One region of the Rossellomorea sp. NS-SX7 genome, then DNA from elsewhere that is predicted to be linked to it. Evidence: riboswitches for the same ligand, from Rfam matches in the RefSeq annotation. Region 1 holds a riboswitch; each other region holds the start of a gene.
What was found. Region 1 has a riboswitch for cobalamin ahead of ACUXV2_RS05755 (ribonucleoside-diphosphate reductase subunit alpha). Riboswitches for the same ligand answer to the same signal wherever they lie in the genome.
Positions count from the first base shown of each region.

Region 2: another riboswitch for cobalamin. It lies ahead of ACUXV2_RS18000 (ABC transporter substrate-binding protein); the one in region 1 lies ahead of ACUXV2_RS05755 (ribonucleoside-diphosphate reductase subunit alpha).
Region 3: another riboswitch for cobalamin. It lies ahead of ACUXV2_RS10705 (ABC transporter substrate-binding protein); the one in region 1 lies ahead of ACUXV2_RS05755 (ribonucleoside-diphosphate reductase subunit alpha).

Region 1 covers NZ_CM128249.1:1,169,969-1,179,793, forward strand. The annotation lists gene ACUXV2_RS05725 (3-hydroxyacyl-CoA dehydrogenase) at 1-466, shown strand, start outside; gene ACUXV2_RS05730 (acyl-CoA dehydrogenase family protein) at 542-1,687, shown strand; gene ACUXV2_RS05735 (thiolase family protein) at 1,699-2,853, shown strand; gene gndA (NADP-dependent phosphogluconate dehydrogenase) at 3,142-4,554, shown strand; gene ACUXV2_RS05745 (hypothetical protein) at 4,619-4,795, opposite strand; gene ACUXV2_RS05750 (SurA N-terminal domain-containing protein) at 4,914-5,678, opposite strand; cobalamin riboswitch at 6,191-6,373, shown strand; gene ACUXV2_RS05755 (ribonucleoside-diphosphate reductase subunit alpha) at 6,558-8,801, shown strand; gene ACUXV2_RS05760 (ribonucleotide-diphosphate reductase subunit beta) at 8,817-9,825, shown strand, end outside.
Region 2 covers NZ_CM128249.1:3,614,532-3,624,356, reverse strand. The annotation lists gene ACUXV2_RS18010 (hypothetical protein) at 1-264, shown strand, start outside; gene ACUXV2_RS18005 (nuclease-related domain-containing protein) at 316-1,146, opposite strand; cobalamin riboswitch at 1,668-1,853, shown strand; gene ACUXV2_RS18000 (ABC transporter substrate-binding protein) at 1,988-2,974, shown strand; gene ACUXV2_RS17995 (iron chelate uptake ABC transporter family permease subunit) at 3,114-3,281, shown strand; gene ACUXV2_RS17990 (bifunctional adenosylcobinamide kinase/adenosylcobinamide-phosphate guanylyltransferase) at 3,344-3,913, shown strand; gene cobS (adenosylcobinamide-GDP ribazoletransferase) at 3,910-4,710, shown strand; gene ACUXV2_RS17980 (histidine phosphatase family protein) at 4,668-5,345, shown strand; gene ACUXV2_RS17975 (bifunctional adenosylcobinamide kinase/adenosylcobinamide-phosphate guanylyltransferase) at 5,297-5,731, shown strand; gene ACUXV2_RS17970 (cob(I)yrinic acid a,c-diamide adenosyltransferase) at 5,821-6,420, shown strand; gene ACUXV2_RS17965 (ECF transporter S component) at 6,404-6,889, shown strand; gene ACUXV2_RS17960 (ATP-binding protein) at 6,886-7,638, shown strand; gene ACUXV2_RS17955 (helix-turn-helix domain-containing protein) at 7,743-8,642, shown strand; gene ACUXV2_RS17950 (GDYXXLXY domain-containing protein) at 8,920-9,825, opposite strand, start outside.
Region 3 covers NZ_CM128249.1:2,153,647-2,163,471, reverse strand. The annotation lists gene ACUXV2_RS10750 (ABC-F family ATP-binding cassette domain-containing protein) at 1-922, opposite strand, end outside; gene ACUXV2_RS10745 (ferritin family protein) at 1,167-1,607, shown strand; gene ACUXV2_RS10740 (DUF4395 domain-containing protein) at 1,732-2,160, shown strand; gene ACUXV2_RS10735 (ZIP family metal transporter) at 2,210-2,935, opposite strand; gene ACUXV2_RS10730 (YhcN/YlaJ family sporulation lipoprotein) at 3,099-3,626, shown strand; gene ACUXV2_RS10725 (MFS transporter) at 3,787-4,998, shown strand; gene ACUXV2_RS10720 (CvfB family protein) at 5,342-6,193, shown strand; gene ACUXV2_RS10715 (hypothetical protein) at 6,464-6,610, opposite strand; gene msrA (peptide-methionine (S)-S-oxide reductase MsrA) at 6,671-7,189, opposite strand; cobalamin riboswitch at 7,375-7,572, shown strand; gene ACUXV2_RS10705 (ABC transporter substrate-binding protein) at 7,811-8,752, shown strand; gene ACUXV2_RS10700 (FecCD family ABC transporter permease) at 8,715-9,767, shown strand; gene ACUXV2_RS10695 (heme ABC transporter ATP-binding protein) at 9,769-9,825, shown strand, end outside.

The sequences.
Region 1 (9,825 bases):
TCACTCTCTAGAGCAGTTTTCTAAAGTGATTCAAATCAATTTAATCGGTACATTCAATGTCATACGCTTAGCTGCTCAAAACATGCAGAGCAATAAAGAAAACGAATATGGTGAGCGGGGACTCATCATTAACACAGCGTCCGTGGCTGCTTTCGATGGGCAAATCGGTCAGGCAGCCTACAGTGCTTCTAAGGCAGGGGTGGCGGGTATGACGCTTCCGATTGCGCGTGAGTTTGCAAGGGATGGAATCAGAGTGATGACAATCGCCCCAGGTTTGTTTCATACACCTATGTTCGACTCGCTGCCTGAAGAGGCTAGGGCTTCGTTAGGAAAGACCGTTCCATTTCCCAATCGGCTGGGCTATCCTTCTGAATATGCACAGCTTGTGGAAGCGATTGTAGAGAATCCGATGCTTAACGGGGAGACAATCAGACTGGATGGTGCTATTCGCATGCAGCCGAAATAAGCTGAATCTGCAGAAAAAATGAATGGACAGTCATTCATTTAGTAAAGTTCAACCACTAAGAAAGGGGACGATAGTGTGGATCATCCATATCTTACTGAAGATCATGAAATGTTCAGGAGGTCTCTACGAAAGTTTCTTCAGAAAGAAGCCTACCCTTACTATGAACAATGGGAAAATGACAGGCTTGTGCCGAGGTCTTTTTGGGAGAAGATGGGGAAGCAGGGCTTTCTCTGTCCGGACGTCGATGAACAATACGGAGGAAGCGGTGTGGATTGGGGTTTCTCTGTCATCATCAACGAGGAACTCGAGCGTGTCGGATCTGGTTTAATCGGAATTGGCTTACACAATGATATTGTGGTTCCGTATATAAGCGAGTATGGAACTGAAGAACAAAAGAAACGCTGGCTGCCCTCCTGTACAAAGGGAGATATGGTAACAGCGATTGCGATGACTGAACCTGGAACGGGCTCTGATTTGGCCGCAATCAAAACGACTGCCGTCCTAAATGATGATCATTACATTTTGAATGGGCAAAAAACATTTATCACCAACGGAATTCATTCTGACTTGATCATAGTGGCATGTAAAACCGATACGAGGACTGTCCCCCAACATAAAGGAATCAGCCTCCTGGCGGTTGAGAGAGGAACAGTGGGTTTTTCAAGGGGAAGAAAGCTGGATAAAGTCGGCCTTCACTGCCAGGACACGGCTGAGTTGATTTTTGAAGATTGTAAAGTGCCTAAGAAGAATCTAATCGGCGAGGAAGGCAAAGGTTTTCAATACCTTATGAAGAAGCTTCAGCAGGAACGGCTAGTCGTGGCCATTGCAGCCCAGGTATCCTCTGAACATATGTTTTCCATTACCATGGACTATATAAAAAGCCGTGAAGCTTTCGGCAAAGCGATCAGTCAATTTCAGCACATTCAATTCAAAATGGCAGAAATGGCGGCAGATATTGAGATGGGCAGGGCATTTCTTGATGGTTTGATTGCCGAGCACATACAAGGAAAAGATGTAGTAACCAAAGTTTCAATGGCGAAATTCAAACTTACTGAGATGTCCAGGAGGATTGCTACAGAATGCATGCAGCTTCATGGCGGATATGGATATATGGAGGAATATGAGATTGCCAGAAGGTATAGAGATGTGCCGGTCGCAAGTATTTATGCAGGAACAAACGAAATCATGAAAGTAATCATTGCGAAGAACTTGGGTCTATAAGGAGGAAGATTATGAGGGAAGTAGTCATTGTAGAAGGAATAAGGACAGCAGTAGGCAGGAGGAACGGTTCGTTAAAAAACATGCGTCCAGATGATTTGGCTGGTGAAATCCTTAAGGGATTAATGAAAAAATCAGGCATCGAGCCGGGGAGTGTAGATGATGTCATTCTCGGATGTGTAACTCAATCAGGGGAGCAGGCTGGTGACATTGCGAGGGTAGCTGCTTTGATTGCAGGGTTTCCAGTCGAGGTGCCTGGAACGACCATTGACCGTCAATGCGGGTCCAGCCAGCAAGCTGTTCATTTTGCATCACAAGCCATTCTTTCCGGAGACATGGACATTGTCATAGCTGGCGGTGTTGAAAATATGACGAGGGTGCCCATCGCTTCCAATTATGGGAAGGCAGGCTTCAGTGAAAAGCTAAAAGAACAGCACGAAATCATCCATCAGGGATTATCGGCAGAAAGAATTGCAGAAAAATATGGATTCAGCCGGGAAGAATTAGATCGATTTGCCAGTCAAAGTCATCAAAAAGCCTTAAAAGCGCAAGAGGATCACAGGTTCGATGGAGAAATATATCCGATTGAGATCTCTGTCGAGGAGAGTAGGACGGTCGTCTTTAACAAGGATGAAGGACCAAGGCAAGGTACTACTGTCGATGTCCTCTCAGCGTTGAAGCCTGCATTTAAAGAAGATGGATTCATTCATGCGGGGAATTCCAGCCAAATTAGTGACGGAGCGGCCGCGCTCCTACTGATGAGCCGCGAAAAAGCGGATGAACTTGGTTTGAAAGCAAGATTCAAAGTTCACACCAGGGTGGTAACAGGCTCTGATCCGACTTTAATGCTGACAGGACCAATCCCGGCGACAAAGAAAGCGCTTAAGAAATCAGGTTTATCACTGGAAGATATCGATGTATTTGAAGTGAATGAAGCATTTGCGCCTGTTGCCATGGCATGGTTAAAAGAGGTGGGAGCCGACCCAGCCAAATTAAATCCGAATGGTGGTGCTATTGCTCTTGGGCATCCTCTAGGTGCAAGCGGCGCACGCATCATGGTGACAATGATGCACGAGCTCGAAAGGACAGCTGGCCGTTTTGGGCTGCAGACGATGTGCGAAGGACACGGCATGGCAAATGCCACCATAATAGAACGATTGGAATCATAGCTTTTATTCTCTATATTTTCGAGGACGGACCATATACAGGTTCGTCCTTTTCATTTCGGCATTGCTCTGCAACTTTGAATTGAATATTATCCAAAAGGAAAGAATGAATACTATCTAAAGCCTATTATTAAACGTTGCATGGAAATCAAAATCGGTTTATAACAGAGCGAATCATAAAAATTACATTTAAAAAGAAGTTTTTTCATGAAAGTTCAGCATGAAAATATTTTTCGTATTATAATAGTTACGGTGAAAAAATGTTTTTTAAGCAAGGAAAGGAATGATAGTATGGCTAAACAACAAATTGGTGTTGTTGGTGTTGGAGTGATGGGGAAAAGCCTTGCTCTGAATTTTGAAAGCAGAGGGTATTCTGTCGCCATTTATGATGTCACTGAGGAAAAAGTGAATGAAATATTAGAAGAGCACAGTGATAAGCAATTTACAGGTACAAGCAGCGTTGAAGTTTTCGCAGCATCATTGGAGACACCAAGGAAAATACTGATGATGGTGCCTGCAGGTGTTATTACCGATAAAGCAATCGATTCCCTGCTGCCTCATTTAGATAAAGGAGATATCCTGATTGACGGAGGAAACACTTATTTTGAGGACACAATCCGCCGAAATAAAGCTTTGGACGAAAAAGGGATCAATTTTATCGGGGCTGGCGTGTCCGGTGGAGAAGAAGGTGCGTTATACGGACCTGCCATCATGCCAAGTGGCCAGAAAGAAGCTTATGATTTGATTGAACCGTTTTTAACAGCCATCTCAGCAAAAGTAAACGGTGAGGCATGCAGTACATATATCGGTCCGGATGGATCGGGTCATTACGTGAAAATGGTCCACAACGGAATTGAATACAGTGATATGCAGCTTATTTGTGAAGCGTATTATTTAATGAAGCATGTATTGGGGATCGAAGCCCAGGAGATGCATGAGATCTTCAAAGAATGGAACGAAGGAGAGCTCGACAGTTACTTGATTGAAATTACGGCTGATATCTTTACTAAGGTCGATGAAGAAACGGGGAAGCCGCTCGTAGAAGTCATCCTGGATACAGCAGGGCAAAAGGGCACTGGTAAATGGACCAGCATCTCCTCGCTGGAACTTGGGGTGCCTCTGTCTATTATTACTGAGTCTGTTTTCGCACGCTTTATTTCTGCAATGAAGGAAGAACGGGTCAAGGCAAGCAAGATTCTTAGAGGACCTAAAAACAGTGAATTCAGCGGTAATAAGGAAGAATTTATTGAAATGATCCGCAAAGCACTGTATTTAAGTAAAATTTGTTCCTATGCCCAAGGATTTGCACAGCTGCAATCTGCATCCAAGGAGTATAATTGGAATCTGAAGCCCGGTGAGATCGCCATGATTTTCAGGGGGGGATGCATCATCCGCGCAGGGTTCCTCCAAGAAATCAAGAAAGCTTATGACCGTGATGCGGAATTGACGAATTTACTGTTGGATCCATACTTTAAAGATATTGTGGAGAATTATCAGGAAGAGGCTCGAGAAGTAGTGGCAACCGCGATTAAGTTGGGAATACCCGTCCCGGGGCTTGCAAGTGCTCTTGCTTATTACGACAGCTACCGTTCTGAATCGCTGCCGGCAAACCTTTTGCAGGCTCAGCGTGATTATTTTGGAGCTCACACCTATCAACGTACGGATAAAGAAGGAACTTTCCATACAGATTGGTTAAGTAAATAAATGAATGAACAAGAAAGCCGCAGTACAAATTTTGTACTGCGGTTTATTTTGCAGGTTATACGTCTTATTCGTCGCTGGAGGAATCATCTTTAGTGTGATGTTTCTTTTTTTCTTCACGCTGTTCTTTCTTTAAATCTTCGAGAGGGATCGGATCTACGTTTTGTTCACTTTCATGTTTATCCAGGATCCCCTCATTGTCCTTATTCACTTGTTCAGGGTTATCGTTTGAACGTTTGTTCATGGGATTCATCTCCTTTACTCATTGAAGTAATGGTTTGGTAGACTGTACCCTTTTTATATAAGAAGAAACATGTCAAATAGAAAAAACAACCCCCAGAATGGAGGTTGTTTCAAATAAATTATATTTTTACATCTACTTTAGCATTTTCCTTTAACTCTTCAACGTGCTGTACAAGTTTTTCTTGTTTCTTTTGCTGTTCCAGTTGAGTCTTGATCTGAGGCTTCACTTCTTCAAACTTTGGTGCTTTCTGATCTTTTCCTTGCTGGCTGGCAAATTGGTCGTAAAATTTCTTCATTTCTTCTTCTGTTACTTCATCCACTTTTATCTCTTTTTCAACATAATTTGTGTACTTGATGTTTTCAGCAACTTGAGTTTTTAGTTCTTCCATCGAGAATCCGGCTTCTTTCATTGCTTTTTCGAATTCTTTATCACTCTTGTATTTCTTCTTCACTTGGTCAAGCTGTTTGTTGATTTCTTCGTCAGTTGCTTTATACCCTTTTTCGTCTGCTTGCTGCATGAGAAGGGTCTGACCTACAAGACTGTCGATTGTTTGTTTTTTGATTTGTTCTGCTGCCTTTTCGCTGGTAGGATCTTGTCCCATCTGCTGAAACTGCATTTGAGAGGAAGTAAGGATGTTATTATAATCTTCACCCTTCAGCTTCTCGTCATTGACCACGGCAACAACTTTATCTTTGTCCACTTTTTGTTTGTCCATTTTCTTTTGCATTTCTTCCATTTGCTTGGCCTGCTCTTGCTGTTCTTTACTTTTCTCTTCTGTTTTTGGTTTATCTTCAGATTGCTTCTTTGCCTCTTCTCCATTTCCGCAAGCGGCTAAGGCAATCGCCATTATTGTAATCAGTAATGCACTCATTAACTTCTTCATTTTAGTTCTCCTTTCAAAAGAGGGGATTTATAAAAATCACTTAATGCGCATTGTATATGATTCTTATGAATAAATAAACCTTTTTGACTTATTTAATCATTTTGTAATTACCCTGAAACACTAGATTCGTTTTATTTTATCCTGCAGAGTACCCTTTCATTCAAAAAAAGAGGCTGCTTACTATGGGAAATCCCAAGTAAGCAGCCCGTCAAATATTGGGGACCAAAGAATACTGTCAAACAACCTTCTATTTGGATTATAAGTATTATGCCATCGGTTCTCAAACGATAAATACGGATGTAATCTTCCTTTACCACTGATTAATGGTCTCAATTCAGAGGTGTTCGTGGATTTTTGAACAAAAAGATAATTATAAGCATATTTGTACCATCATTGAGATTTGAAGAAGAGGGTGATTTTTGCTTGAAAAATCATGGTAATTAAATTATGATGGATGAGAACACAATACTTTGTGTCCATAAAGATATTCACAACTATATATTGATTAGTTCGATTAAATCTATAAATACGGTGTCTATTAAGACTTAATAGGGAATCTGGTGAAATTCCGGAACTGTCCCCGCAACTGTAAGTGATGACGAAATAAGGATTTGCCACTATCTTGATAAAGATGGGAAGGCCTTAAAGTAGGATGAAGCACGAGTCAGGAGACCTGCCATATTTATTACGTATGATCTTCTTCGGGAATTGGGAGGATGTGCGAGGATAGAATAATAGATATCTATACATACGTCTGTTATATCATATCATCGTTATATTCATGAAAGCCCGTCCAATTGAGAGGATGGGCTTTTTTGTATCCTCTCCCGCAGCTTGTATAGTACGAATGAATTGAACAGATTCGGGAGGAATGAAGAAATGACACTGATTGAAACAGAAAAAACATTAGACCTTGCCTGGCAGCTTTGCCGGAAGCTAAAGTCGGATTTCCCAGACTTGAACACGGATGGATTTGAAGAGAAAGTGGACGGACTTCTTCAAGTGAAAAAGGATATCTCCGAAGAACAGCTTTTTCACCAGATTATCCTGACAGCTGTCGAAAGAATTTCAGCAGAAGAACCGCAATGGACATATGCAGCAGCATGTCTGTACTTAGAGAAGCTTTATCACTCCAGCAGTCAGTCCAGGAGGCTTGATCCCGCAAATCCTTATCGTGATTTTTTTAATCTGATACAAGAACTTGTTGAGAAAAAACTATATAATCCGCGCCTGCTCGAGGCATACACAAGGGATGAAATCCAACAGTTGGAATCTCTTTTGAACCCTTCTAAAGACAAGTTGTTTACCTATATTGGAATCGTTACACTTGCTGAGCGTTATTTAACGAAATCACATGATGGCAACGTATATGAGCTTCCGCAAGAGCGATTTATGATTATCGCAATGACACTCATGATGGACGAAGACAAGGCTCACAGGCTCTCACTGATTAAAGAAGCCTACTGGGCCCTGTCAAATCTGTATATGACTGTTGCTACACCCACTTTAGCGAACGCAGGTAAAAGCTACGGTCAGCTTTCCAGCTGTTTTATCGACACGGTAGAGGATGATTTGAGAGGCATCTTTGACAGCAACACGGATGTTTCGACTCTGAGTAAAAATGGCGGAGGGCTTGGTATCTATTTAGGAAAAGTCCGGAGCAGGGGAAGTGATATCAAAGGATTTAAAGGTGTGGGCTCGGGAGTCATTCCATGGATGAAACAACTAAATAATACCGCTGTTTCCGTTGATCAGCTCGGTCAGCGTCAAGGCGCAATCGCTGTCTACCTGGATGTATGGCATAAAGATATTCATTCCTTCCTTGACGTTCGGTTGAACAATGGAGACGAACGGCAGCGCACTCATGATTTATTTACAGGTGTTTGCCTTCCTGATTTATTTATGGAAGCCGTTGAAGAAAGGGATGACTGGCACCTGTTTGATCCCCACGAAGTAAGGAAAGTTATGGGATATTCCCTGGAAGACTATTACGATGAGAATATAGGTGAGGGATCATTCAGGAAAAAGTACCAGGAATGTGTGAATCACCCGGAACTGTCTAAGAAAACAGTGCCGGCCATCGATATTTTCAAGCGGATCATGATCTCACAGCTGGAAACAGGAACACCGTTTATGTTCTATAGGGATACTGTAAACCGTCAGAATGCCAATGCTCATAAAGGGATGATTTACTGCAGTAATCTATGTACGGAAATCGCTCAAAATATGAGCCCTACTGTTTTGGAACAAGAAAAGATTGAAGACGGGAAAATCATTACTTATAAACATCCAGGTGATTATGTCGTATGTAATCTCGCATCACTTTCCCTGGCCAGGGCTGTTCAGCACAACGTGTTGTCACGGACGATCAAGATCGCCGTTAGACTACTGGATAATGTCATCGAACTGAATGATATACCTGTCCTGCAAGCGCAATTGACAAATCAAAGGTATAGAGGCATCGGCCTGGGGACGTTTGGATGGCATCATTTACTTGCCTTGAAGGGCTTGAGATGGGAGAGTGATGAAGCGGCGGAATATTGTGATGAACTATACGAAGAAATTGCATTCCATACGATCAGCGCAAGTACCGATCTTGCGAAGGAGAAAGGGGCGTACCCGTATTTCAACGGCTCGGATTGGGATAATGGGAATTATTTCGGGAATAAGGGTTATGAAGGTCCGGAATGGGAGGCATTGAGGCAGGCAGTGACAACGTCTGGAATGCGCAACGGATATCTCATGGCAGTGGCACCTAACTCCTCTACTTCTTTAATAGCAGGTTCAACCGCGAGTATCGATCCATTATTCAGGCATCTGTATTCAGAAGAGAAAAAGGATTATAAAATACCGGTAACAGCGCCGGACTTATCTGCTGACACAAAATGGTACTACAAAACAGCGTACCATATCGATCAGCACTGGAGTATCAAACAAAACAGCAGGAGACAAAGGCATATTGACCAGGGGATTTCGTTCAATCTCTATGTCAGAAACGATATCAAAGCCAAGGAACTGCTGCTTCTTCATCTCGACGCTTGGAAATCAGGTTTGAAAACGACATATTATGTGAGATCCACATCGGATTCTGTTATTGATGAGTGTGAAAGCTGTCACAGCTAAAAGGGGGAAAAGGTAATGGTCATTCTGAAAAAAAGGGATCTGATGGACGCATCAGCTCCAAATAAATCTACATCCATCATCAATGGGAAAAGCTCAAATGTGTTGAACTGGGATGATGTCCGCTTCTCTTGGGCATATCCAAAGTATAAAAGGATGCTGGGGAACTTCTGGACTCCATTTGAAATAAATATGTCTAAAGACATTAATCAATTTGAGACTCTTTCACAGAAGGAACAGGACACATTCCTTAAAATCATTGGGTTATTGGCACTTTTGGACAGTGTGCAGACAGATTATGCAGGAAAAGTAGCAGACTTTTTGACAGATTCCAGTTTGAATGCTTTGATGATCATTCTGGCTCAACAGGAAGTAGTCCATAATCATTCCTATAGCTATGTGCTCTCAAGCATCGTGCCGAAACAAAAACAGGATGAAGTGTTCAATTATTGGAAAACGGAACCGATTCTGCAGAAACGCAATGAGTTCGTCGTGAAAGGGTACAAGGACTTTGCTGAGAAACCGACAGTGGAAAACCTATTAAAGTCGATTGTTTACGATGTCATCTTGGAAGGGCTATTTTTTTACAGCGGATTCGCGTTCTTCTATAATCTTGCCAGAAATCAGAAAATGGTGGCGACAAGTACGATGATCAATTACATTAATCGGGATGAACAACTCCACGTCGGCTTGTTCGAAAAGATTTTCAAAGAAATCATCGCGGAATATCCATCCTATCAAACAGAAGAATTATCGGAATTCGGACAAAAAACATTTTTGCATGCGGCACATTTGGAAATCGAATGGGCGAAGGAAATCATCGGAAATGATATAGACGGTTTATTAATGTCTGAACTTGAGAGTTACATAAAATTCATGGCTAACAAGAGGGCAAAGCAGCTTGGGTTCCAATCGCCATTTGAGGGACATCAGAATAACCCGTTAAAATGGATCATTGCCTATCAGGAAGTGGACTTGGGGAAAACCGATTTCTTCGAACAAAAATCAAGACAGTATACGAAAACGA
Region 2 (9,825 bases), 1.8 Mb from region 1:
CAGGATATCTATCATTACTCTGATCCGTTGAAGTATACAAATCAATTTCAGTTCAAACCATTACATTTAGGGTCCGGCACTGACAACATTCACTTTGTGGAGCCTCACTATGTAGATCCCTACATTCGTAAAGATGGGACTTTAGTGGAAGGATATTTCCGCGATGGTGACGGGAATTCCTCCATAGACACCCCCCTTGAACAAGGCGGCGGTTATATACGAACCAATCCTGATGGAAATCCTTTTAATAATTTGAAAGGTTAAGCATTGGATAAGATTACCACAAGGGGTAGAGCAGGGGGGCAGATTCCCGCTCTACCTTGTTTTCTGATGCTCAAAACAATAGATTTTCCCTCCGAACCTTTTGTTTGCCAGACAATACGCCTGTACTTTTGCCGAAACAGGTTTACTGCACGCGACGCAGGCCGCGGAGGCACCGGCAATCACCTCGGTATCTTCAGGGTTGCTTAGTTTGAGCTTATGTTCCTCCCTGGTCGTTGGATCAATTATATTCGCTTGAGTAAAAGCATGATGAATGGTAGAAATGTCAGGTTCACTAAGTAGCGGTTGTTTGTGCTGAAGCTTCAAAACCGAAAGCTTTCTGTGAATGAACTCAGACAATTCGATATCATAGACAATCAACTCATTGGATGCGATTTTACGATATTCTAATCCGACTTTAAATGTGCATCTCTTTGTAAAGGAAACCATTGAGATGAATAAAGGGTGGTGTTTTTCATCAATCAGTGTCTTCAGTGCGGCAATATGTCCGTAATTTTGGACAAACGGATTCATCATTTTAAATTTCCCATTCACTAGCCACGTTTTTCTGTCTTTCCCGCCATAGATGGTGCCCTGATAATTTTTCGTTTCAAAGGTAAAGATGCCATAGGGAGTCAAGACTACGTGATCAATCTGGGAATATCCCGACTTCGCCTTCGGGTTTTTCACAAGAAGGTCGCTCAGGTAACGACAGTCTTTCGGCAGCTGATCAAGTTGGATGTCTATCTTGTATTCACCGAGTTCTCCTTTTCTGGCTGCGAATTCCTCTGAAGTCCTCTTTATAGGCTTAGCGGCCGGTTTTCTTGTTTGTATGGGTACGTCCTTTTCTTTTTTCTTCTTTAAAAAGTGTAGAAATAATAACATATTGCACTCCTTTATAATGCAGGTGTTTATTTTTACTATCGGAATATGGGTATAAAGGTTTAGAGGAAGTGGGACAGGGGGACAGGTCCATCGTACCGCGAGCTAGATAGTCCAATTATTTTAGTGTGACGGTATACCTGTCCACTTGTCCTTTTAAACAAACGTTTGATTAATCTCTAAACCCCTGGCACAAAGCTACCTACAAAGTTAAACAAACGTTTATGTAACAAAATTTCAAAACAGGGTGTCCTTTTTCTGTCATTCTCTAAGAGAGGTGTGCAATCGTTGGAGGAAGTCGCATTGTTGGATGAGGAATTTGTAGCAGGTAAAGGGAGGAAAAAGATGAAGCAGCAGCGGACGGCTGGAAGAGTTAAATGAGATGCTTGATAGGCTTGAGGAACAGTGGAATTAGGTGGAGGCGGTTCTCACTCTTCCTTTTACTTAAACCATTAAAATAATATTCTGGAAAATGATTCCCCTCTCAACCTTTCTTGTGTATAATCTAGCTAGCGGAAAATTTAATACATATTGTCGAAACAGGTGACTTTAGTCGAACTGAAGTCTTAAAAGGGAAGTTGGTGAAATTCCAACGCGGTCCCGCCACTGTAATTTGGGAGCCTGCTGTTAATACCACTGTACATTTGTATGGGAAGGAGCAGCGGGCAATGACCATAAGCCAGGAGACCTGCCTGTTACCGTGCACCAAAAGCCTACGAGGATAGGGAAGGTGTAAATCGCATAAATTTTGAGTTTACATCAAAAATATGCCTTTTACACGTCATCTCTTTCTTCAGGAAGAGATGTTTTTTTATTTTGAAATGAAAAAAGGGGAGAAACGAACGTGAAGAAGATTAACTTACTATTGCTTGCACTGCTACTTTCCATTGGCGTCATTGCCGGTTGCGGAAATAACGGAGACACAGTTAATGGGAAAGCTGGAGGGGATTCAGCGGATCAGGAACAAGCTGAAAACCAGGAAACGGCAGCATTTCCTGTAATCATAAAGGATGCTGTGGATAATGAGGTAACGATTGAGGAAAAACCTGAAAAGATTGTATCGCTTATCCCGAGTAATACAGAAATTGCTTTCGAATTAGGGCTGGCTGATAAAGTTGTTGGAGTATCTGATTTTGATAACTATCCTCCTGAAGCTGCTGAAAAAGAGAAGATCGGCGGTATGGAGTTCAACGTAGAAAAGATTCTTTCCTTATCACCTGATCTGGTGCTTGCCCATGCTTCGGTAATGGGATCGGCAACGGATGCTCTCCAGCAGATAAGAGACGCTGGTATCACGGTTCTGGTCGTACATGACGCTAAAAGTTTCGAAGAAGTTTATTCTACGATTGAAATGATCGGCAAGGCTACAGATGCAAATGAACAGGCTGAAGAAACCATCGGGAAAATGAAAGATGATCTTCAGGCGGTGAAGGAGAAAGCAGCTGAAGTTTCAAAAGAAGAGAAAAAGAGCGTTTTTGTAGAAGTGTCTCCTGCACCAGAGATTTACACTCCTGGAAGTGATACCTTCATGGATGAAATGCTGACGTTGATTAATGCTGACAATGCAGCTGCAGAACAGGAAGGCTGGGTGAAGATGAATGAAGAGGCCATTATCGCCTTGAATCCTGATGTCATTGTCACTACCTATGGGTATTACACGGAAAATCCGAAAGACTTAGTGTTAAGCAGAGAGGGATGGGAGGGTGTTCCTGCCATCAAGAATGAACAAGTATATGACGTTCATTCGGATTTAGTAACGAGAACCGGTCCGAGGCTGGTACAAGGCGTAGAGGAGCTTGCAAAAGCGGTTTATCCGGATTTATTTAAGTAACAATGTAATAGTTTCGTATGGATCTTAATATTCTCACTGCTGATAGGTATTGGGGTTGGCGCGAGTCCCGGTTACTGGTATTATTTCGATCCTCGGTACAACGATTTTCCGTTACCCTGTCCTGTATAATGTGGATTAAATGGATATCACTATCGTGAATAGGTTCAAGCTGACCCGAGTACCTGTTGGCATTCTTGTTGGAGCGTCTCTCGCCATTGCGGGAGCCGCTTTTCGAGGTTTATGGAGGGGGGAGTTGGCTGACCCTTATACATTGGATATGTCATCATGTGTTTCAGTCGGTGCGTGATGACTTTGCTCTATTATTTATGAATTCGCTGATATATAAGTTGCAGATGGAGGGATAAGCAAATGGCGGCAGAAATGATTTTTATTTGTGGAGGAGTGCGCAGTGGAAAGAGCTCTTTCGCAGAAAGCAGGGCAGAATCCTATCAATCTGCCTTGCCCCAAGCATCCCTGCATTATATTGCCTGTGGCAGGGCGGTGGATGATGAAATGAGTCAAAGGATAAGAAGGCATCAGGATGACAGAAGAAAATCGGAGCATAGTTGGATGACGTGGGAATGCCCGGTGAATATTGGTTATCTGTCTGAAACCTTCTCCTCCAAAGATATTGTCTTACTTGATTGTGTGACGACTTTGCTGACCAATGAAATGTTTTCAGCTGAATTTATCAATGAACGAAAGTTGACAGAAAAGGTCGTTGGGGATGTTAAGGAACTATCCAAGAACGCTGGCAAGCTAATCTTTGTCAGCAACGATGTTTTTTGCGAACCCGTTTCTACTAATGATTTTGTGAGAAATTTTACGAAAACACTGGGTATGGTTCACCAAAAGCTTGTTGAAATGGCAGCTGAAGCGTATTCAGTTAAGAACGGCATACCAGTGTTGAAAAAAGGAAGGAGACTCCCTGCAGGATGAATGTGAAAAGTTATGTATGGGGATTGCTGGTCTGCCTTCAATTTTTCTCAAGTCTCCCAATTCCGATCTCATTCAAAATGGATAGAGACATGATAAAAAGGACCGTCATGATGTTTCCAATACTCGGTTTGATCATGGGCGGTATCGTTGGAAGCCTCCTATTCTGCTTGAGTGAGTGGACGACTCTTTCATCTCTGGCCCTTGCCTTTATCGTTTGGGTATTGCCGATTATCCTTACAGGAGGTATACACCTTGACGGCTGGATGGATAGCAGTGACGCTTATTTTTCTTATCAGGATAAAGAGAAACGTCTGGAGATCATGAAAGATCCGCGGGCTGGAGCTTTTGCTGTTATATCAGTTATCGTCCTGTTATCGTCCCGCTTCCTATTTATCTATGAAAGTATGATATTAGATTCTATTTTTCTCGCAACCATGATCGGGATCATTCCATTTTTCAGCAGAATAATCATGGGGATCCTGATGGTAACAGGTAAAACGGCCAAGGAAGAAGGGATGGCGCATTATTTTAAACAGCACACGGGTCCCATGTACCTGCTGACTTATTTGATTCCTTATGTTCTGATTGCTGTCATTTTCTTTTGGGTATTGCCGGAAATAGCAGATTTGTTTTTGCTGTTCACCTTGGCTGCAGGATTGCTGACAGTATGGATCAGACGCCAAACAATCAAGTGGTTTGGAGGCATCACTGGAGACACGCTTGGTGCATCAGTGGAAGGAGCTGAGACAGTATTATGGTTGATCGTGTGGTTGTCGGCTTATACCGGCATGGCCTGACAGAAGAAAACCGCGCCAAAAAGTATATTGGATGGCATGATGCCATGATACTGGAGGCAAGCCGCAAGGAATTGGTTAAGAGAGCGTCGCTTTATCCTTCATATGAATGGGTCATCACGAGTGATCTTGTACGATGTACACAGACCGCAAAAGCACTGTTTCGAGATGTTCCTCATCTGGAATCCGATTTATTCAGGGAAATCCATTTTGGAAAATGGGAAACGAAAACATACCAGGAACTAAAATTGAATGGATCTTACCAGGAATGGCTGAATGACCCAAGCATTCAAATACCGGGCGGTGAAAGACTCAGTGATTTCTATGAAAGACTGAGAATGGGCTGGCTGCAGGTAAAGGATGTCGTCAATCGTGATGGGTACGACCCGAAACATGTCGGAAAATCCGGCAGTCATCCACCTTATGACAGCCAGACAAAGAGGATAGCGATCGTCACTCATGGCGGTGTGATAAGACATTTATTGATGAAGCTGACGGCAGAAGAAAGAAGTTTTTGGGAATGGCAGATTCCATGTGGCGGAGGGTATGAATTGAGTTGGACAGTCGATGAATGGAGGAGGGGAAAAACATGCAGTTCGTTACGGGCGGTGCCTTCAACGGAAAATCCCAATGGGTGAGGGAAACCAATAAGCAAAAGCTGGAGTGGGTGAACTTATCTGAAGAATGTACTCTTCCTCAGCCTGATCCTTCTCAGAATACAGTTGTACTGGAAGGCCTCGAGTACCTTATTCTTAATGAAGTCAGGAAAGAGAAAGAAATGAATAGTATCAGAAGTGAATTTCACTCACTGTTTGAAACGTGGATGGATTGGGAAGGAGCATTAACGCCGCGAAACGTGATATGGGTCGGATCTGATATTGGAAGGGGAATCGTACCTATTGATTCTACTGAAAGAAAGTGGCGGGATCTTACAGGATGGGTATACCAGGATCTTGTAAAGCTTGCGGATAGTGTGTATGAAATCTGGTTTGGTTTGCCGCAGAGGTTAAAAGGGGCTGAATAGGTTTGAAGGAATTCGATAGTGGTCACATGTTTTATAAAATATGAGTCTTCAAAAATGATACGGACTTTACTAAAAGGAGAAGGATTACTATGAAAATATACAGCAGAAAAGGCGATAAAGGTAGGACCAACATTATAGGCGGGCGTGTCGATAAGGATGATGTAAGGGTAGAGGCTTATGGCACGATTGATGAATTAAATTCATTCGTAGGAAAAGCAGTATCTGAATTGGACAAAGGCCTCTTCCAGGACGTTCTGGATGACCTGGAGAAAATTCAGCATGAACTCTTTGACTGTGGAGGGGATCTGGCGAATGTGACGGATAAGTTTCCGATGAAGCTTAAAAGCGAAACGATCGATTATCTCGAGGAGAGGATTGATCAGTATATTGGAGAAACCCCGCCGCTTGAGAAATTTATCCTTCCAGGAGGGTCAGGACCAGCTGCAACTATCCATATTGCCCGTACAATCTGCCGTAGGGCTGAACGGCAAATCGTCAGTCTGATCAAAACAAATGCAGAAATTCCTGAAGTGACGTTACAATACATAAACCGCTTATCAGACTATTTTTTCGCACTGGCAAGGGCAATCAATTACAGAATGGGATTGCAGGATGTTGAATATGAAAGAAGTGCAAACGTCTTCTCTGCAGCAGGTAAAAAGGTGAGGCCAGATGAAAAGAACAAATAAGCTTACATTACTCGCACTCTTAGTTTCACTTAGTGCTGCTGGAGGGCTGATTAAAATCCCTGCAGTCGTGGGCAGCGTTGCCTTGGATTCACTTGCCGCACTGCTTGCCGCTTCCATTATAGGTGGAGGGTTTGGAGCTGTCACAGCCATGTCCGGACACTTGATTTCCGCACTACTGGCAGGTTTTCCGCTGGGACCGCTGCATGTGTTGATTGCAGCGGAAATGGCAGGAGCTGTCTGGTTGTTTGGTGTTATGTTCAAACAATCTCCAGTGATTGCGGCAGTTTTGTTCTTTACCATCAATGCCTTTATTGCTCCGCTACCGTTTATTTTCATTATCAGTAAAGAGTTTTATTTTACGATTCTTCCTTCCCTGTGCATAGGGTCTTTCCTGAACCTGACCATTGCTCATTTCGCTTATCCTCCGTTAAACCGTTATTTTCATGAAAGGGTGAGGAGGCAGTCATGAGAGACGTTAGCATCATTCCTTCATCTTCAAATGAAGAAATCATCGTCGGAACAGATAACAGCGGCGGGATCGGGACAAAGGATGAGGATGTAGTCAAAGTGGGTGATGTAATCACCGCCTATTACTCAACCCGGGTAGCGGTAATGGAAGTGTTGGCAGTTAAAGCAAATCCCTTTTCAGTCATCATCCACAACTTCTCAGGAGATATGGTTTGGGAAGCGTATAAAAAAGGAGCAGAAACAGCTCTCAAAGAGGCTGAATTAGAAGGAGTGCAGATTACAGGCAGCACAGAATCCAACTTTCCTTTAAAGCAATCGGCCTTAGGGATAACCGTTCTTGGAAAAAGACCGGTTGTTAAAAATGAAAGAGCGAGAGAATACGAGTATAAGTATGCTGTAATAGGTGCCCCGTTAACAGGGAATCAGGTTATGGAAAAGAAGGAAATGGCGGCACCTTTAAGTCTGTTCACCAAATGCTGCAGGCATTCAGCCATTCTGGATTTAATTCCTGTAGGTTCAAAAGGCATTCTGGAAGAGCTTAAGGTATTAACAGATGATGTTTCATTGACAGAAAAGGAGATCCAATGTCCTCTCGATATTTTAGTGTCAGGTGGTCCATCTACATGCTTTCTCGTGAAGTTCAGGGAAGAAGATAAAGGTAATGTAAGGGAGCTTGTTGGTTATTTTTATCATTCGTTGTTGGTTAAAGGTGGGACAAGGGGACAGGAACAGTGTCCCGCATCTTTATAAGTATTGTTTGCACAGTGCCCTTGAGTAGTTTTAAAAAGCAGATAGGCCCGGTTCCATTCTTTCTGATAAACTATCAATAAGAACAAAGTCTGGGAGGCAGTTCAGTGGATTATGCAGTAATCGGTAAAAAGATAAAAGAACTGAGAAAGGTAGTCGGGCTCACTCAAGGAGAACTTGCTGAAGGTGTCTGTACGCAGGCGCTAGTCAGTCGGATTGAGAAGGGAGACATCTATCCCAGCGCCACCGCGTTATTCCAAATCTCTGTTAAGCTCGGGGTCGATGTGAATTACTTTTTTGAAATCGGAACCACCCCTCGGCTTGATTATGTGCAGGAAGTTGAAAAGCAGTTGAGAACTCTCAGAATCAACCGTAAATTCGAGGACATGATGGATCTAGTGAAGATAGAGGAGAAAAATCCACTTTTCTATAAAGATATGGAAAAAATGCAGCTTCTCTATTGGCATAAAGGGATTTATGCATATGAAGTGGAGAAAAATGAAGAGAAGTCTTTTTCAATCCTCGATCGGGCCTATTGCATCACAGCCAATCAAAAAAAAGCCATGACAGAAAGAGAAATGCAGATTCTTTCAAGCAGAGGAACCATTCATACAGCTTTACACCAGCATGATGAAGCGCTCCACTATTTCTACCTGGTTGAAACGGCATTGAAGGCGACAGAGCAACTGCATGATAAATCGATCAAAACAAGGTTATTTTATAATAAATCCAGAATATTGACGCGGTTAGGCAGTTATGAAGAATCAACCTCCTATTGCCGGAGAGCCATCAACTGGTGCATAGAAGAAGAACAACTGTGGGGGCTGGGGGAATTAAACTATCAGATCGGATATAACCACGAATTGGTCGATGAGATGGAACAAGCCTTATCTTACTTCAATCGTGCCTTACATATGTTCGAACTCGTAAAAGACGAAAGGTACGTAGCCTTCATCCGCGAAAAGATTGAAAAAGGGACGGGGGGACAGGTTCGGTGTCCCAAGTAGAGGGGAGTACTTGGTTCGTTAGATTGAATTGCATACCGTCAGGGATACAATGAAATGTGGTGGTCTGAGAGTGTATGTGTAATCGAATTGGTTGATCGGGAACGGTCTGTCAATGAAAAGGCTGCTTTGGAAGCGAAGGAGTCTTTTTTTGTTTGCGGATGACCAATTGGATGGGGAAGGGACAGGAAACTACGTTTTTTAAGACCGTGGTTCCTGTCCCCTTCTTTGGTTTAGCGAGGGACAAGGGCCCTGTCCCCTTGTCCCTCGCTACTGCCACCTAGTCCTGCAACCGCACCAATATCCCATTTCCCTTGTCGCTCACTTTGACCACGGCTGTCTTCACTTTCCCTTCCACATCCAGTCCGGTTCCTTCGGGGATGAAAAAGTGTTCGATCCCGTAGGTGGCCTGGGCGGTGTGGTCCCATGAACCTGTGACCTTTCCGTTCAGGAGGACATCACCGGGTTTCTTTTCGTAAGGGGTATTCCAATCCCCGTCGCGCATGCTATACACACCTGTATATTCGTGGATGCCTTGTGCATTTTTCCGCAGCACAATGGTGATGGGTCCGGTGTCATCGATGGAAGTGCGCTCGAGCTGAGAAATGGTGTAATTCAATTGCACATAGTCCCCCTGGAGGAGGGATCTGGGATCGACAGGTTGAAGCTCCAATAGGATCGTTTCCCCGTTTTGTAAAAGGGTTTCGTTTGAATAGACACTATAACCGATCCATCCCCCTTGAAGGAAGATGATGAGGAGAATCCCCGGGATTTTCCCGGCAAGTATCGAGCGGGATTGCAGATCGGGGCTTGCCTTCCTATCCAGGTATGCGGCCGTCATCATGAAGAGGACACCCAATACGGCAAAGAGCAGGGATTTATGGACGAGCTTCCAGGCCAAATCGTAATACAGCTGAATGATGAGCATGAACCAGAAGACAAGGGATGTAACCCAATAGAAGGTGCGATCCCACTTTTTGAATAAATAGATGCAGACCGTTGTGGTCACAAAGAACAGAGCAGTGTAGATCATATGAAGCGGCAGCGAAAGATCGATGGCCGTTAATGAAAAAAAGGCAAGGATCCCAATGAGAAACGCCCCGTACTGAATGACGTGTCTTTTATGAGCAGCAAGGAACACGGCACCATTCAAGAGCACCATCACCGCCAGGAGGGGATGTGCGCC
Region 3 (9,825 bases), 980 kb from region 1:
GAACATAAGGGTAGCGGCGGGAGCTTGGTTTGATATCATCGAGAGAGATTTTATCCAAGAGTTTTTTACGGGAAGTCGCTTGCTTCGATTTAGAAGCATTGGCAGAGAATCTCGCAACGAAAGCCTGGAGCTCTTTAATTTTTTCTTCTTTCTTTTTATTCTGATCCTGAGCCATTTTAAGTGCCAGCTGGCTGGACTCGTACCAGAAATCATAGTTTCCGACATAGATTTGGATTTTCCCGAAATCAAGGTCGGCGATATGTGTACATACTTTGTTGAGGAAATGACGGTCATGGGATACGACAATGACCGTATTTTCAAAATTAATCAGGAACTCTTCCAGCCATTGAATCGCCTGGATATCCAAGTGGTTGGTAGGCTCATCCAAAAGCAGGACATCCGGTTTCCCGAAAAGTGCCTGAGCAAGAAGGACTTTTACTTTTTCTCCACCGGTAAGCTCGGACATCTGTTTGGCGTGAAGATCTTCACCGATTCCAAGGCCTTTTAATAGAATGGCAGCTTCGGATTCCGCTTCCCATCCATTTAATTCAGCGAACTCACCTTCTAATTCAGCTGCTCTCATACCGTCTTCATCAGAGAAATCTTCCTTCATGTAAATGGCATCTTTCTCCTGCATCACTTCGTATAAACGGGTATGTCCCATAATGACGACTTTCAATACTTCATATTCTTCATACTCAAAGTGATCCTGCTTCAATACAGCAAGGCGCTCACCGGGAGACATCGAAACATTTCCCGTCTGTGCTTCAATATCTCCAGAGAGTATTTTTAGAAATGTTGATTTTCCTGCACCGTTTGCTCCGATTAAACCGTAGCAGTTCCCAGGAGTAAATTTTATATTCACGTCTTCGAATAACTTGCGGTCACCGAAACGTAAGCTTACATCTGATACTTGAATCATTCATACTACCTCCCATTACTCAATCTAAAAGATTATAACATGTGAATGGGTGAAAAAGATAGCGTTTAGGAGAATCCAGGCATGTCTGAATTCATCGATGGTGTGTAGTCGTTTAACTTAGAATTTTCTTACAGTGAACAGTGTGGGGGATTTTTATTTCTTCATGGTGACGATTATTTCCATGAGTCACAATGGATGGGCTCTTGTCATAGTTTGTAATGAGTTAGATAGAGGAGGAATGAATGTGGGGTATTATTACTATCCATACGAAGAGAGTGGATTTCCTAGACAAATCGATCAGACATTGAGAAGGGATATCCAAAAAGCGATAAATGATGAATTCAAGGCAATATCCTACTATACACAATTGGCGGAACTGGCGCCTGATAATAATGCCCGCCAGGCGATACTTGGAATAAGACAGGATGAAATTCGGCATTTTAATGCATTTTCTCAAGTCTATCTTGAATTGACCGGCAGGTATCCACGCATTGACCTGGTCAAACCAAGAGACCTTCCGACGAATTACAGACAGGGCATCAGAGAAAGCATCAAAGATGAATCAGAAACGGTTCCGTTTTATCTTTCGATTGCAAACCGGCTTACTGAGCCGCGTGCAAAAAGGAGATTCACCAGGGCTGCTTATGATGAACAGCGTCATGCTCAGATACTCAGAAATTTATAAGAAGAAACCGAAAATCACTGAAGAAAAAATTGGGCAGTGATTTTCGGTTTTTTATTTTGATTTATCCTATACAATGGAGTACACTATAATTACATAAATTCCAATCAGAAAGGTATGAATTAAAGTGAGTGTTCAACATACCATACCGAAACCTCTTGTGGACCTGAATCAGTGGTTTATTGTAACTTTTGTCATTTTTTCCTGGGTGTTTCAGCTTCAATGGCTTTTATGGATTCCGTTTGTTACGGTTTTATCAGGAGCTCTTTTCAAATATAATCCCGTTATGAAAATAGGTAGATTGTTTTTAAGGAAAGAAGCCGATGCCTACCGTCCTGAGGATGCTGGCCAACAGAGATTCAATGCAGTAATCGCAGCCTTTTGCCTTGGAACTGCTCTGATCAGCGGATTGTTTCATTGGACAATAGGGTTTTATGTGTTCTCCGGGATGGTTTTACTCGCTGCATCAATTGCTCTAGCGGGTTTTTGCATCGGATGTTTCATACGTTATCAATGGCAGCGTCTGCAATATAAACAGAAAATCATTAAAGAGTGATCATATAAAAAAGGACACACCTCATCTACCCGAGGTGTGTCCTTCTTCATTATAGATTTGTGAAGATAAATGAGAGGATAATTCCTGCTGCGGAAATGAACCCTACCATCGGCCCTCCTTCTTCAAAAGCTTCTGGCAGCATGGTAGAGGAAACCATGGCTAGCAGTCCCCCGGCACCAAATGCTCCTATGATATATTCGATACTTTCTGGTGCATTTTGTAAAAAGGTGTATCCCAATAGAGAGCTTAGGGAAGATACCACCACAACACTGCCCCAAAGAATCAAAATCCTTTTAGTGCTGTACTGATCAAGTTTTAATCCTATGCTGCTCGACAACGCTTCAGGAAAATTACTAATAAAAATAGCAGCAATAAAGACCCATTGGATGGATTGACTTCCTAGAAAGCTCACCCCGATGATAATGGATTCCGGTATGGCATCCATAAGGGTGCCTATGTAAATGGCTAATCCGGAATGATTATGGGGGTTTTTCTTTGAGCGCTTCCGCTGACTTCCTCCTTTTTGGGATATCCACAATTCAAATGCGGTAAAAATGGCTGCACCCAACAAAAACATGGAGGTAACATGGATAATATTTGCGTTGCCACTGGCTTCGCTAAGTAAATCAAAGGTAGCGGAACCGATAATAAGCCCTGTTCCGAATGCCATGATATAAGCAGTGACCCTTTTGGGTATCTTGAAGAAAATGCCTATCAGGGCACCCAAAAATAATGATAAACTTGCAACTCCCCCCCAAACCGCTGCCTGAACCATCTCACGTCCTCCTTATATTAGTAGTATGGAAATTACTCAGCTTTACATTCAACTGAATAATTCCCCTTATGATTTTTTCTTCAAACAAAAGAGTCTTTTTGAATAGTTATTCCCAGTATGGGAGATAGTAAAATCGACGATTCAAACATAAGGAGGAAACAATATGAAAAAGTATCTTATCGTTACTTTCCTTGGAATAATGGTTTCAGGGGCAGCAGCTGGATGCGGAACGAACAATGATAACATGAATGAGCAGGGCATGAATGATAATAATGCCCTTGAAAGGGTAGGATATGACCGGGATCGCACAGGCGATTATATGAACGTTAACGATACCGGAACGCGTGATTCGGTGAGAGAAAATTATTCATTATCAAAAGAAGCCGCAAATAATGTGGCAGACTTAAAGGAAGTGAAAAGAGCGTATGTTCTGACCACTGAAAGAAACGCATACGTTGCTGCGGTATTGGAAAACGGCGAAGACGGAGTAAGTCAGAAACTTGAAGATAAAGTTGCAAAACAGATCAGAGATGTAGATGCTGGGATAGATAATGTTTACGTTTCTACCAATCCGGACTTTTTTGATCGAATGAGAGGCTATGCTGACAGGGCAGAAAATGGAGAACCGATAGAAGGATTTGGAGACGAATTAGTTAATGTTCTTCAGCGGGTATTCCCGGATCGGGAATAATAAATAGGTATTGAAAGAAAGCCGTCGAGTATGACTCGGCGGCTTTCTTTATGATTCTTAATCGTTGTTTGAAGAGAAAGGTACAAAATTGCGATGAAGTTCATTATACTATTTAGCATACCGAAGTAATTAAGGGGGAGATCATTTGGCCCAGGCAGCCATGAAAAGAGTACATAAGAAACAAAATGCAACAATTTATGGAATCCTATTTGCCATCAGTTCAGGACATTTCATCAATGATACGTTACAATCGGTGGTTCCCGCCATGTTTCCAATCATCGAGAGATCTCTCCAGTTAAGTTATACTCAAATTGGATGGATTGCTTTTGCATTAAACATGACGTCTTCATTATTGCAGCCTGTGTTTGGTTATTATGCAGATATGAAATCCCGACCCTACTTATTACCTTTGGGGATGCTTTCGAGTTTGATCGGCCTTGTTGGATTTGCACTATCGGGTCATTTTTTATGGATCATTCTGTCTGTTTTGTTTATCGGCTTTGGTTCAGCCATTTTTCACCCCGAAGGTTCAAGAGTCGCTTATATGGCGGCGGGACAGAGAAGGGGGCTCGCTCAGTCGATTTATCAGGTGGGGGGGAACACGGGACAGTCGCTCGCTCCTTTGATTACGGCATTCATTTTTGTTCCATTCGGACAAAAGGGGGCACTTTGGTTTTCAATTGCTGCAATCATGGGGATACTTATATTATTAAAAGTATCAAAATGGTATTCAAGCCAGATAAAAACAAAAGAAACAAAACGTGTCCGGAATAAAGCAGATGGGAAACCTTCACCTATTCATAGAAAGATTAAGTGGGCGATGGTGTTGGTTGTGTTTTTAGTATTTGCCCGCTCCTGGTATGGAGCTGGCTTATCGAATTATTATCAATTTTATTTAATAGAAGATTACGGATTATCCATCAAGAAAGCGCAGGCTTATATTTTTGCATTTATGTTTGCGGGGGTTCTTGGCACATTCTTAGGCGGTCCATTGGCGGACAAGTTTGGTAAACGGAATATCATCTTTTTTTCGATGCTGGGTGCTGCCCCGTTAACATTGGCACTTCCTTATTTATCGTTGTCCATCGTATTCCCGGTTATTTTTTGCATCGGATTCATCATTTCATCGAGCTTCAGTGTCATTGTCGTATATGCACAAGAACTATTGCCTAAAAAAATCGGAATGGTTTCAGGTCTGACAGTGGGACTTGCATTCGGTATGGGCGCAGTAGGTGCAGTTTTATTCGGAGGGCTCGCGGATTTTTATTCAATACGGTTTGTCATGATTCTATGCAGCTTCCTCCCATTACTGGGCATGCTCACGTTTTTACTTCCAACTGACGAAGCAGTGAGGGCGTATAATCGTTATTAATCACGATGCAGGGGCCCTGGTTAAAAGACGGGCTCCTGCATTCTTTATAAGTCCCTGTTATAATAGGGAACGTTGGGTATGTAGTATTTTGTTCTTTCTGGAAGGGAGGGTCTGTTAAAGCTAACTGGTTACAGGAACTGCGGCAGTCTCTCTGAGAAGAAAACGGAAATGAATATTCCTGCATCAGAAGTTATTATTGTCAAAATACATTTACTATTTTCTGTAGAAAATAGACACTATACATATAGAAGAAAAAAAGATATATTAGTTCAATATACAAGATGAGTAATGAGCGGATAAATGCTATTACCATTTGATTGGGAGGAATCTGATAATGTCTTCATTGAAACCGGGAACGGTAGAAGAATTATATGTCGACCATGAAGTCCCATACGGCTTCTTTTTAACAAATGATGAGGAGGATCGGGTATTGCTTCATCATTCAGAAATTACTGATGAAATCCAAGAGGGCGATTCAGTCAAAGTCTTTCTCTATCATGATAAGGATGTCAGGCTGACGGCTACCATGCGTATTCCAAAGGTGCAGGCAGGAGTGTACGGATGGGCAGAAGTAGTGGATAAAAAAGAAGATTTAGGAGTGTTTGTCAATATCGGACTTCCTAAGGATATCCTTGTCTCAGCAGATGACCTTCCAAGGTTTCTTTCCCTGTGGCCAGAGCCGGGCGACCAATTGTTCCTGTCATTGAACCGGGACAAACAGGACCGTTTATATGGAAAGCTTGCGACGGAAAATATCATTGAGCAAGTATCAAGAAGAGCATCTAAAGAAATGCTGAATGCAAAAGTCCAAGGCAGGGTTTACCGCCTTCTTAAAGTAGGTACATTCTTTTTATCCGAGCAGGGATACCGCTGCTTCGTACATGAGAATGAACGGAAACAAGAACCAAGACTTGGCGAGCTTGTAGAAGGAAGGGTCATCGATGTAAAGGATGACGGAAATTTAAATGTTTCTTTCCTTCCATTGAAACAAGATAAGATGCATGATGATGCCGACGTGATTCTTTCCTACCTGCATCAGCGTAACGGTGCGATCCCGTTCTGGGACAAGAGCCAGCCGGATGAAATAAAGGAACGCTTCAACATGAGCAAGGCTTCCTTTAAACGTGCGATTGGGAAACTGATGAAAGAAAACAAGGTTTACCAAGAAGAAGGATGGACTTATTTGAAAAAATAGAAGGTATGCAGGAGAGCGGAATTTTCCGCCTCCTTTTTTATTTGAATCCAAATATGGTTTATTTTTTGAAAAAGGCTCAGCTATGGAAATATAAGAAGTTGGAGTGAAAAGGGGAAGTTGCTATTAGGTGGAGGATACAGTGGTAATGAAAATAATTCAGAACCGAGAAAATCTAGCGATTGTTGGCTTTTCTTGGTGGAGGATTTCCCCGGTTCCTTCTTCTTAACTTATACAAAAGTTATCATACTATTCATCTTGGGTTCGACATCTTTACTCTCTGTCATTTTTTTCTTCACCTTGCTCAGCATTTTTGTAATTCACTTTGTCTTCATCAGGATAGGGATCGAAAAAGTTGACTGCCCTGCCAGGGCCTTCGAATCCGATTACTTGTTCCTTGTCATGCTGTTGCTTTTTCATCAAAAAAACCCCCTTTCTTCACATCTAGTTTGTGAGAAATGGGGGGCTTTCATGCGTAGGCTATGACTGCCAGTGATTACTGATGAATTCATCCCTGCCGGATACTTTGCGATCAGCTTTATATTCTTCTGGCTTTTTTTTATAAAACTTTTGGTGATATTCTTCAGCAGGATAAAAAGGTGCTGCCGGCAGGATCTTTGTCACGATCGGTTTTGCGAATCGCCCGCTGTCTGCAATTTTTTGTTTGGTTTCTTCTGCAGCATATCTTTGTTCCTCATTATGATAAAAGATGGCGGTGCGATACTGATCCCCACGGTCATGGAATTGCCCGCCGTCATCAGTCGGGTCGATTTGTGGCCAGTATAGGTCCAATAGATCCCGATAGGGGAAGACGGAAGGATCAAATGTGATTTGAACGGCTTCATAATGTCCGCTTTGTCCTTCTTTTATTTCTTTATATGTGGGATTTTCAACGTGTCCACCTGAATAACCAGACACGACATCAATGATTCCGGGTAATTCATCAAATGGTTTTACCATGCACCAGAAACAGCCTCCGGCAAAGGTAGCACGTTCGATTTCTTTCTTCATTCCAACCAAACCTCCTGCAGCTATTTGCTGCTGTAATGTGGTAAAGATATTTTAGATTGAACAAATTTTATCATTTTCTCTGACGGTTTGACAATCAAAAAAACTGTAACTTTGGTGCAAAAATATATTTACCGGATATAAAAGCTCCTGTATAATTCATGTGAACGGAAAATTACATAGTTGAATGATCGGGTGAAGCGGGATATGTTCAAATATTCCTGCGCTTCTTAAAAGGGAAGTTGGTGAAACTCCAACGCGGTCCCGCCACTGTAAATGGGAGCAAACTGCAATGAACCACTGTACACATGTACGGGAAGGTGCAGCCAGCAATGACCATAAGCCAGGAGACCTGCCTGACATCTTTGACACTGGTACTACGCGGATAGGAAGGTGTAACATGCATGTCCCCATACTTTGTTGGTCCTATATGCATATTACACAGCATCGCCTTTTCGGGGATGTTTTTTTATTTGGCTCTTTTTTCAATTTTTTAAAAGAAAGAAGGAGTCTGATCGATGCACGTCTTTCCCATAATCTTTCAAGATAAGCGAAAAGATGCACCGATCATTCTGAATGCGATTCAATCATCTAATGAGAGGGAGAGAGAAAATGAAAAAGCTTAGTAGTCTATTTATTATTTTCATGCTGTCAGTATTATTTACAGCTGCTTGTGGGAACCAGCCTGACAACCAAAATGCAGGGGAAGGTACTGAAGAAGAATCGGTTGATCAATCGATAAAAGTGAAGGATGCTTTAGGTGATGAAATCACTCTCGAATCGAAACCTGAACGAATCATCACGTTAATTCCAAGTAATACGGAAATACTATTTGAACTGGGCCTTGGTGAAAAAGTCGTTGGAGTGACAGATTTCGATAATTATCCCGAGGAAGCTGCTGATAAAGAGAAAATCGGAGGCATTGAATTCAATGTTGAAAAAATCATCAGCCTCGATCCAGATCTCGTATTGGCACATGAGTCTACGGCAGTAAGCGCGAAAGAGGGATTAAATCAACTCCGGGACTCAGGAATCAGCGTATTCGTCGTCCAAGATACACAGAAAATAGATGAAGTATACACGATCATAGAGAATATTGGAAAGCTGACCGGCAAACAAAAGGAAGCGGAAAAGCTGGTATCTTCGATGAGAGAGGATCTTCAAGAACTTAAATCAAAAGCTGAAAAAGTCGAACAGCAGAAAAAGGTATATGTAGAAGTAGCTCCTGCACCGGACATCTATTCAACTGGAAGCAATACATTTATTAATGAAATGCTTGAATTAATCAATGCAGAAAATGCCCTGAAAGAACAGGAAGGGTGGATCGCCGTCAACCAAGAGGAGGTCATTGCAGCAAATCCGGATGTCATCATTACCACATATGGTGATAGCGAACAGGTCATGACCCGGGAAGGCTGGCAGGATATCAATGCAGTCAAAAATAAACAAGTTTATGATGTAAACCCTGATCTTGTGACGCGTACTGGTCCTAGATTGGTAGAAGGAGTAGAGGAAATTGCCAAGTCTGTTTATCCAGAGATATTTACAGAATAGAATATGGATTATTTATCTGCTGGCATTTAGTATTCTCATCCTATCGCTGCTGATTGGGATATCGATAGGTACTGTAAAGGTTCCCATCATTGATATCCTCAAAATCATCAGTGCCGAAATGTTTGGGACCGGCTCAGTGGAGACTGTCGATCCCATGCATTCAAACATTGTATTTTCCATTCGTTTACCGCGAGTTTTATTAGCTTTACTGGTTGGGAGCTCCTTGGCAATTGCCGGGGCTTCCTTTCAAGGTTTATTAAGGAATCCCCTTGCTGACCCGTATACCCTGGGAATGTCCTCAGGAGCATCGGTCGGCGCAGTTGTCACTTTATTTTTCAATATAAGCCTGCCGTTTTTAGGGCTATTCACATTGCCTGTCATCAGCATCATTGGCTCATTGCTTACTGTATTCCTTGTGTTGACGTTTGCAAGAAAGGTCGACCGCACGATGAAGGTGGAAACGATCATACTGACAGGGATCATTTTCAGCTCCTTCCTTGGTTCGGTCATTTCTCTTATGATTGCCCTATCGGGAGAGGAGTTAAGGCAAATAATCGGCTGGCTCCTTGGAAGCGTATCGATGAGGGGCTGGGATTATATTTTTATTGTTTTGCCTTTTTTTGCTGCAGGGACCTTGATCCTGATGTTTAATTCCAAGGAATTGAACGGCATGAGCTTCGGGGAAGAGCAGGCACGCCATATAGGGATTTCGGTGCAGAAGAGGAAATATATGGTTCTTATTGCGGGGAGCACGCTGACCGGCGCGGCCGTGGCAGTATCTGGTACGATCGGGTTTGTAGGGCTGGTAATCCCTCACTTTATCAGAAGGATCATCGGGTATGATCATCAGCATGTACTTCCGCTTTCAGTCATTTCAGGAGGAGCATTTTTGGTCGTTGCAGACTTGATTTCCCGTACGGTGATAAGTCCATCTGAATTACCAATCGGTGTGATCACAGCATTGATCGGTGCACCGATATTTGCCTATATCCTGCTAAAGAAAAGGGGGGAGTAACATGCTGCATGTCCATCAACTATCTGTAGGATATGATGAAGCATCCATTGTGGAGAAC